DNA from 2 places in the Jeotgalibacillus sp. 10bf12 genome. Region 1 is predicted to be linked to the other one. Evidence: riboswitches for the same ligand, from Rfam matches in the RefSeq annotation. Region 1 holds a riboswitch; the other holds the start of a gene.
The links. Region 1 has a riboswitch for S-adenosylmethionine ahead of DH10bf12_RS16715 (methionine ABC transporter ATP-binding protein). Riboswitches for the same ligand answer to the same signal wherever they lie in the genome.
Positions count from the first base shown of each region.

Region 2: it holds a riboswitch for S-adenosylmethionine, as region 1 does, so the genes downstream of both, DH10bf12_RS07345 (methionine biosynthesis PLP-dependent protein) here and DH10bf12_RS16715 (methionine ABC transporter ATP-binding protein) in region 1, are expected to answer to the same signal.

Region 1 is NZ_CP200276.1:3,197,602-3,202,311, reverse strand. It holds gene DH10bf12_RS16735 (arsenate reductase family protein) at 1-139, shown strand, start outside; gene gcvH (glycine cleavage system protein GcvH) at 222-605, shown strand; gene DH10bf12_RS16725 (toprim domain-containing protein) at 1,106-1,462, shown strand; gene DH10bf12_RS16720 (thioredoxin family protein) at 1,462-1,791, shown strand; SAM riboswitch class I at 1,887-1,989, shown strand; gene DH10bf12_RS16715 (methionine ABC transporter ATP-binding protein) at 2,129-3,154, shown strand; gene DH10bf12_RS16710 (methionine ABC transporter permease) at 3,147-3,815, shown strand; gene DH10bf12_RS16705 (MetQ/NlpA family ABC transporter substrate-binding protein) at 3,857-4,702, shown strand.
Region 2 is NZ_CP200276.1:1,401,526-1,406,235, reverse strand. It holds gene metC (cystathionine beta-lyase) at 1-1,109, opposite strand, end outside; gene DH10bf12_RS07345 (methionine biosynthesis PLP-dependent protein) at 1,106-2,221, opposite strand; SAM riboswitch class I at 2,299-2,396, opposite strand; gene DH10bf12_RS07340 (type 1 glutamine amidotransferase) at 2,801-3,505, opposite strand; gene DH10bf12_RS07335 (DUF4003 family protein) at 3,537-4,526, opposite strand; gene DH10bf12_RS07330 (FusB/FusC family EF-G-binding protein) at 4,561-4,710, opposite strand, start outside.

The sequences.
Region 1 (4,710 bases):
TGCCGACATGTCAGATGAGGAAAAGCTTGAACTGCTTGCTTCAGACGGCAAACTGATCAAGCGTCCGCTGACGACTGACGGCAATCAGGTAACAGTTGGATTTAAAGAACCGGAATTTGAAGAAAAATGGCAGGGTTAATCAGAAACAATTCTTGTTTTCGGGCACCTGTTATGCCAATATGAAGTAGTATAGAAATCATTCATATGCGGAGGGAAAACACATGAGTTCACCAAAAGAATTACGTTATTCAGAAGAACACGAATGGGTAAAAGTTGAAGACGGTAAAGCACGAATCGGTATTACTGAATTCGCACAGTCAGAGCTTGGCGATATCGTATTTGTTGAGCTTCCGGAAGTAGGCGACGAGCTGCAGGCAGACGAGCCATTTGGCAGCGTTGAGTCTGTTAAAACAGTGTCAGAACTTTACGCACCAGTCAGCGGTAAAGTCGTTGAGGTGAACGAAGACCTTGAAGACAGCCCTGAATACGTTAACGAATCTCCATATGAAAAAGCATGGATGGTCGTAGTTGAACTTTCTGATGACTCAGAAGTTGACGCACTGATGGATGCTGAAGCATATGACAAAATGACAGACGAAGACTAATTGATGTGCCGTTCACCTGGTTGGGTGGGCGGTTTTTTTATGAAACCGGCTCACTGCGCGCCAGGCGGACGCTTTCCGCGGGGACGGCGCTGAGCCTCCTCGGCTTTGCCTGCGGGGTCTCACCTGTCCGTCACATCCCGCTGGAGTCGCCGCCTTCTGCTCCGTTCACCTCATCCTGTCTATGTGAAATATAAACGGTATCTAATTTTTCAGTTATTAGTTTATGGGGAAAGAATCCATATTTGCGCAGCAGGTGATTGGAGCGTAAGGGGCTCGTCAGGAAGGGACAGGTGAGGCTTATGGTGAAGCCTGCTGGTTCACCGCCCGGCCGTGAAGTCCCCCTGAAGCGGAAAACACCTGCCACTATATAGCAACACTAACTTCAAGAGATTTTCACCCATCTCATTTACTTGCATTTCTCAACAGTACAGGCGACAATTAAATCAGCAGCATACCATGTTAGAAAGCCGTGCGATCCTTAGGTGAAGGTGTGATGGGAAATGCAGTGCAAAAAGGTTATTATTGTTGAGGGTAAGTCTGATAAGCGTAAGGTTCAGCCGATTATCAGAGAGCCGGTTGATATTATTTGTACAAATGGCACAATCAGCCTGACGAAAATGGATGAGCTGATTGATGAGTTGTATGAAAAAGATGTCTATGTGCTTGTGGATGCGGATGATGCAGGTGAGAAGCTGCGAAAACAGTTTAAAAGAGAGATGCCTGAAGCGGATCATCTTTATATCGACAAAGCCTATCGTGAGGTTGCAACAGCTCCTGAGCAGCATCTGGCTGTTATTTTAGCCGGTGCAAATATTGATATTTACACTGAGTTTTTAGAAAAAAGGATGAATCTTTAATGATAAAAGAATGGACAATAGAAGCGCTGGACCAGCGTTTGCAGGAAAAAAAGCAGTCAGCGATGTATTTATACACGCCAATGTGCGGGACGTGTAAGCTTGCGGGGAAAATGCTTGAAGTGACAGCCGCTGCGATTCAGGATACTGAGGTCGGAAAAGCAGATCTAAACTATGTTGAACCGCTTGCTGAGCGTTATCAGATTGAAAGTGTCCCATGCCTGCTGTTATTTAAAGATGGTCAGATGGTGCAGAAAATCTATAAGTTTGAATCAGTGCCAACGATCTTTGAGGCATTCAGAGAACTGTCCGGACAGCCGGCAAATCAGTAAATGTGCAATTTTGAAAAAAATTCGTTGACAGTAAATTTAAGAACATGATACGATTTGTCTCGTACTCTTAATGAATCTTAACTGAATACGCGTAACTCTTATCAAGAGCGGCGGAGGGAAGTGCCCTATGAAGCCCGGCAACCGACAGTTTACTGGAAAGGTGCCAAGTCACACAGGTTTATACCTGGTAGATGAGAGAAAGCCGTTTAATTTTTGACGCCTTTCTGCTCATCACGCAGAGAGGCGTTTTTTATATATAACAGGACTATTTGAAGGCAGTATTTTAATTTCCTGCTTTAACGGGATAATAAGTTAATTTACGAAAGTGGGTGATGGTATGATAACCATCTCAGATGTAAAAAAAGTATTTAAAACAAAAAGCGGTTCACTGACTGCAGTTGACAAAGTTAACCTGAACATTCACGAAGGCGAAATCTTTGGCGTCATTGGATACAGTGGTGCCGGTAAAAGTACATTAATCCGTATGCTGAACGGTCTTGAACAGCCGTCAGAAGGTAAGGTTGATATAAATGGTAAGCTGATTTCCTCTATCAAAGGAGGAGACTTGCGGAAAGCAAGACAAAAAATCAGTATGATTTTCCAGCATTTCAATCTTCTATGGTCAAGGTCTGTAAGAGAAAATATTTCTTTTCCGCTTGAAATAGCAGGTGTTCCTAAACAGGAACGATTAAAAAGAGTGGATGAGTTAATCGAACTTGTAGGACTTGATGGCCGTGGAGATGCCTATCCTTCTCAACTGAGTGGCGGTCAAAAGCAGAGAGTCGGGATTGCACGGGCACTTGCGAATGACCCTGAAGTACTGCTTTGTGATGAAGCAACATCGGCGCTTGACCCTCAGACGACCGATTCAATTCTTGAACTGCTGGTGGATATTAATAAGCGCCTCGGTCTGACAATCGTGCTGATCACACATGAAATGCACGTCATCAGAAAAATCTGCCACCGTGTTGCTGTGATGGAAGGCGGTAAAGTAGTTGAACTTGGAGATGTCCTTGACGTATTTAAGCAGCCGAAAGAAAACATCACAAAACGTTTCGTTCAGCAGGTAACAGAACCTGAAGAAACAAAAGATACGATTGAGCATCTGCTGAAAGAGTACCAGGACGGCAAAGTGATCAAGCTGACTTTTGTAGGTGAATCAGCTGAGCAGCCGGTCGTTACAAATCTGATCCGTTCATTCGAGCTGCAGGTCAATATTCTGCAGGGGAAAATTTCGCAGACGCAAAACGGCGCATACGGCTCATTGTTTATTCATTTACACGGGCAGCCGGATGAGTTAGCGCGAGCGATTGAATTTCTAGAAGCGGCAAGTGTCGGAGTGGAGGTGATCACACATGATTGAGCAGATTTTTCCGAACGTTGAGTGGCCGGTCATGTGGGAGGCGACCTACGAAACGATTTATATGACAGTCATTTCAGTCATCATTACATTTATCTTAGGACTGGCACTCGGGTTGCTTTTATTTCTTACTTCAAAAGGAAACTTACTGGAAAATAAAATCGCTTATGGCATTACGACAGCACTCGTTAATATATTCAGGTCAATTCCATTTATTATCCTGATTATTCTGCTCATCCCATTTACTCGTTTTCTGCTTGGGACGATCAGGGGAGCAGATGCAGCCTTGCCGGCATTGATAATTGGTGCCGCACCATTCTACGCACGTATGGTTGAGATTGCATTGCGTGAGATTGATAAGGGCGTCATTGAAGCGGCAAGATCAATGGGAGCCAAAATCAGTACGATTATTTTTAAAGTATTAATTCCGGAATCAATGCCAGCTCTCATCTCAGGTATTACCGTTACAGCCATTGCGCTGGTCGGTTATACAGCGATGGCAGGTGTCATCGGAGCAGGCGGACTTGGTAACCTTGCATTCCTTGACGGATTCCAGCGAAGCAGGGATGACGTAGTGCTCGCAGCAACCATCATTATCTTAGCAATCGTCTTCATCATTCAATTCTTTGGAGACTTCTTCACCAACAAACTGGATAAACGCTAATTTAGCTTATTATAAAAACACACTAAGGGAGAGAATCACACATGAAAAAATTCGTAGCAGGAACATTCGCAGTAACAAGTATTTTTGCATTAGCCGCTTGCGGTTCAGATAACGCAGAGGAAGGTATCGGCTCAAGTGAAGATGGTGAGCCGGTTGAACTGAGAGTCGGCGCATCTAACGTACCACACGCTGTAATCCTTGAGCAGGCACAGCCTTTACTTGAAGAAGAAGGCGTAGACCTTCAGATCGAAACGTATCAGGACTACATTCTTCCTAACCAGGATCTTGATTCAGGTGAAATTGATGCAAACTACTTCCAGCACGTACCTTACCTTGAGTCACAAATTGCAGAACATGATTATGACTTTGCAAATGCTGGCGGCATTCACATTGAGCCAATCGGCGTATATTCTCAGGATTATGCATCACTTGATGAGCTTCCGGATGGTGCTGAAATTCTAATGAGTAATTCTGTAGCTGATCACGGCCGTATTCTTACTATGCTTGAAGCACAGGGTCTGATCACACTGGATCCTGAAGTTGAAAAAACAGCAGCAGAAGTATCTGATATTGTAGAAAACCCTAAAAACCTTCAGTTCGAAGCGGATTATGAAGCAGCACTTCTTGTACAGCTTTATGAAAATGGAGAAGGTGACGCAGTTCTAATCAACTCTAACTATGCAATTGATGCAGGAATCAACCCGCTTGAAGATTCAATTGCCCTTGAGGATTCTGATTCACCATATGTTAACGTCATTGCAGTTAACAGTGGTGAAGAGGATAACGAAGCAGTTCAGAAGCTTGTAGAAGTTTTAACTTCTGAAGAAATCCAGGACTTCATTCTTGAAGAATGGGGCGGCGCAGTCGTACCGGTTGACGCTGAATAATTGTTTGG
Region 2 (4,710 bases), 1.7 Mb from region 1:
AGGTCTTCAGTATCTTCAAGACCTACTGACAGGCGCAGGAGGCCTGATGTGATCCCGCGTGATTCACGCTCTGACTGCGGCATTGCAGCGTGGCTCATGGTTGCCGGATAGGACAGGATCGACTCCACAGCACCGAGACTGACTGCAAACACAGGGATTTTCATTGCTTCAACAAGTACACCTGCACTCTTTTTGTCAGGTAACCTGAAAGACAGCACAGCTCCCGCTCCGGTCGATTGTCTCTGGTGGATATGGTAGCCCGCATGAAATGAAAAACCTGGATAGAACACTTCATCAATCAGCGGGTGGTGGTGAAGATATTGCGCAATTTCCCTTGCAGAATCGGATGATTGCTTGAGTCTAACGCTGAGTGTTTTTAATCCACGCAGCAGTAACCAGCTATCCTGAACGCCCAGTATTGAGCCGAATGAATTCTGGATAAACTTCAGCCGGGCAGCGATCTCTTCATCTTTTACAGCAGCAAGCCCTGCCACGACATCACTGTGACCTGACAGAAACTTTGTTGCACTGTGCAGGACGACATCCGCGCCAAGATCAAGCGGCTTCTGGTATAGCGGCGTCATAAACGTGTTATCCACGAACGTCAGACACCCATGTGCCTTTGCCACTTTTGCCACGCCTTCAATGTCCGTGATATTGAGCGTCGGATTGGACGGCGTCTCCACATAGATGACTTTTGTATTTGGCTGAACGTTACGCGCTGTTTCATCAAGGTCGGTCATATCAATAAACGAGTGATCGATATTAAAGCGCGTCAGCACTTCTGTAATCATTCTGTATGTCCCGCCGTAGACATCCTTTGAAACCAGCACATGATCGCCTGCAGACAGCAGCATGAATGCAGAAGAGATCGCAGCCATACCTGATGCAAAAGCAAATCCTGCGTGACCATTTTCAAGATCAGCAATCGTATCTTCCAGTGCACCGCGTGTCGGGTTTCCTGAACGGCTGTAATCGTAAGGACCGAATTCATCAATCGACTGCTGATGGTAAGTCGAGGAATAGTGTAAGGGTACATTCACAGCCCCTGTCTGCTTGTCGATATATGAGGGCTGATGCAATAGTTTTGTATCAAAATGATGTGTCATACTTGATCTCCTCCTTTTCCGGCTGCTTCAAGCGCCTGTTTCAGATCAGTGATTAAGTCGTCAGGCTGTTCAATACCAACAGAGAAACGCAGTAACCTGCTGCAGATCCCTTTATCTTCACGCTCTGCTTCAGGAATATCTGCATGGGTCTGGGTGGCAGGATACGTAATAAAACTTTCAACACCACCAAGACTTTCAGCAAATGAAATGACATTGATTGATCTTAGAAATGAATCAATCCACTCCGCTTGTTCCAGCCTGAATGAAACCATCCCGCCGATTCCCGGGTAAATGACGTCTGTGACCTGCGGCTGCGTTTCAAGGAATGCTGCAACTGCAGCAGCATTCGTCTGGTGACGGTCCATCCTGAGCGCAAGTGTCTTCATTCCACGGATTAACAGCCATGAGTCCATTGGCGACAGAACCGCTCCCGCTCCGTTATGAATCGCAAAAAGCTTTTCACAAATCGACTCACCTTTAGCGGCAACCAGACCTGCCAGCACGTCATTGTGCCCACCAAGATATTTTGTTGCACTGTGAATGACAATATCTGCCCCGAGTTCAATCGGCCGCTGAAGGTAAGGTGTTAAAAAGGTATTGTCTACAATCAGATGAATATCTTTTTCATGAGCAAAATCTGCAACCTGTCTGATATCTGTTATTTTCATCAGCGGGTTTGTCGGCGTCTCCACGAAGACTGCCTTTACCCGCTCCGTACAGGCATGCTGGAGATCATCAGAATTATTTGTATCAACATACACAAACTCTATGCCGTAATGCTCGCTGTAATGATCAAATAAGCGGTAAGTGCCTCCATATAAGTCATCAGAGGCAAGAATCTTATCTCCCGGTTTATACAAAGACAGCACCAGTTGAACAGCGGCCATCCCTGAGCTTGTTGCAAAGCCCTGGTCTGCTCCTTCAAGTGCTGCAATGCCTTCTTCAAGGATGGCTCTTGTTGGATTTTTCGTTCTCGTATAGTCATAGCCGGTCGACTGACCGAGTCCTTCATGCCGGTATGCAGTTGATAAATAGATGGGCGGGTTTACAGTTCCAGTCGATTCTTCACTTCTGTTTCCAAGCTGAGCCAGGATGGTTTGAATTGATGTCATATCATGCAGCTCCTTCAAAATCGTTCTGTATATACAGGAAAAGACCTTCTGATAAGAGAAGGTCTTGGAATACGCTCTTCTTATCTTCAGGCTGATCACCTGCTGGAATTAGCACCGTGCACTGCCGGTTGCTGAAGTTTCAAAGGGCCAGTCCCTCCACTTCTCTTGATAAGTTATGGAATTGTCTGAAAATAATAGTTGTTGTATAGCCTACATCATATTGAATAAATGTGCAAGATTTTTCAGGAAATATTTTGGAAAGTTAGTTAATGTACAACTGTGGCGCGGGTGGGGTGTAGATGTGACAGGAGTTTCCGGGAATCTGGACCGGGCTTCTCAGTCACTGAACTGACATTTCCCGGATCTGATCTAACTTTATAGTCAAGATAAAAACCGCACGCTGGTGTCAGGCAGCGTGCGGCTAAGGGAGGGGGCGTCGCTTTCTTGTGCGCCTTCTGTGTAAAAAGCCGGTGCGAAACGACTGTTTACAGGCATTTATAATAAGTGCGACGTTTTATTTTTTAATTGAGAATGAATCTCATTCTTATTGTATACACAATTCAAATCTTTGTCCAGTGTTTAATCAATCTTTTTTTCACCATGGACGTCTAAAAACTTTTCAAGAATTGGTTGAAAGCGGTTATGACTTTGTTCCACGTAGCCTGGATCCGCTCTCGGTCCTTCCATATCGACCGTCTTATCGCGTTTTTCAATCTCCTGATCATCATGGTCAATCAGGTTTTGAATGCCTTCAACCGTCATTTCAGGATGGAATTGAAATGCGAGAATATGATCTGTATAAAACCCCTGAACCGGTGTGATCTCAGATTTTCCAACCGGCTTTGTTCCTTTTGACAGATCGTAAATATCACTGTGCCAGTGGAACATAGGGATATTCAGCTGACCTATGTCAAAGTCTTCAAGAAAAGAAGTATGCCAATTCAGCTCCGCCCAGCCCATTTCATATTTCGGCAAAGATGATACTTCAGTTCCGAGGATATGAGCAATCATTTGCGATCCAAGACAGATGCCAATGATTTTTCGTTTTTCATTGATCGCTTTTTCAATATAATCAACTTCTTTTTGCATCCAGTCCGTTTCAGGGAGTTCCTGTACGCTGTTTGGACCTCCTAAAACAACCAGCACATCATTATCCTTCAGGACAGGATAATCATCCGGTTTTTTTGCATCAATATAATGAAGCTCACAGCCCCAGACTTTCACCCATTCTTCCAGGTAACCTGCGTTGTCATACCAGATATGCTGCAGACAAATGAATCTCATATTACATTCCTCTTCCCCATGACCTTAGTCATTAATTATTCGATGAACTTGCTGATGCAGCAGCTCCGGCTGACATCGCAGCAAGTACTGCAGCCTGCTGAGCCTGCAGGATCGATTCGATTGTTGATGCAAGACCGACATCCAGCACATTATTTTCCTGAACTTTCTTTTGCAGAACAAACCGCACGGCTGTCATAAAGCACAGGTCTTTATGCCATTTAAAACTTTTAATACTGATCAGCTGATCATAGGTTGCCTTTACTTCATTGAGCAGTGCTGAAGGTGTTCCGGCGAGGGCCAGTACACCGACAATCGGCAAGTGATTCCCGCGCAGCTTGATCTTATTTGTCTTAAGGTCATCCAGCCAAGTGACTGTATTTTGTACGAGCAGTTGTCTGTTATCCTGGCGCCCGTATGTAAGGATCTGTGATAAGAACTGACGGTTATTTCCTTTCGCCAGTACAATATGCAGCTGATCATAGTAATAAGCCATATCGTCAAGCAGTTCTTCTTCTTCCCCCTCTTCTTCAGCCAGAAGCACAGATAGCGGGTAATCTTCATGAGATGTTAAGAAGAAGTGCTGTTTTTTCATTCCGCTGTACATGCTTTTCGCACGTTTTACATGTTCGTCTATCTCTTCTTCCGATACAGAATCGAGCGATACATATAAAGCGTAGGCTGCAATGTAAGCATGGGGACTTCTTGAAAAACCTGATTCTATCAATTTTTCATAGACGAGCATCATGTCATCAAACGATTTTTTCGGCTCATCAAAATTTGATACAAGCAGTCCTGTCAGCATCAGTCTCAGATCTGCTGACTGAATATAAGAAAACTGGCTGGATTCTTTCTTAATTATTTCATTCAAAGAGATCAGTCTGCTCAATTCAAACGGCTTTTCAGCAGTTGTAAGTTGCCCCGCCAGCATCATCAGAGACGTACTATTCACACGCCACCGGTATTTCTTTCTGAGCTGTTCATACATTGTGAGATATTTTTCGATTTGTTCATTTGTGTCCATACAAATCACCCTTTTGACTTATTCTGTCCTTTTTTCATCTTACCTGCCCAAGAAAGGCTTCGAGCTGCGATGAGTCCTGAATCGCCTGGTTGCACTCTTTACTGTCATAACAGATATACTGTCCGTAGGATCTTAAACCTTCGGATTCCCTCGGTCTATTCTGAATGCTGGTCATCGCCACATC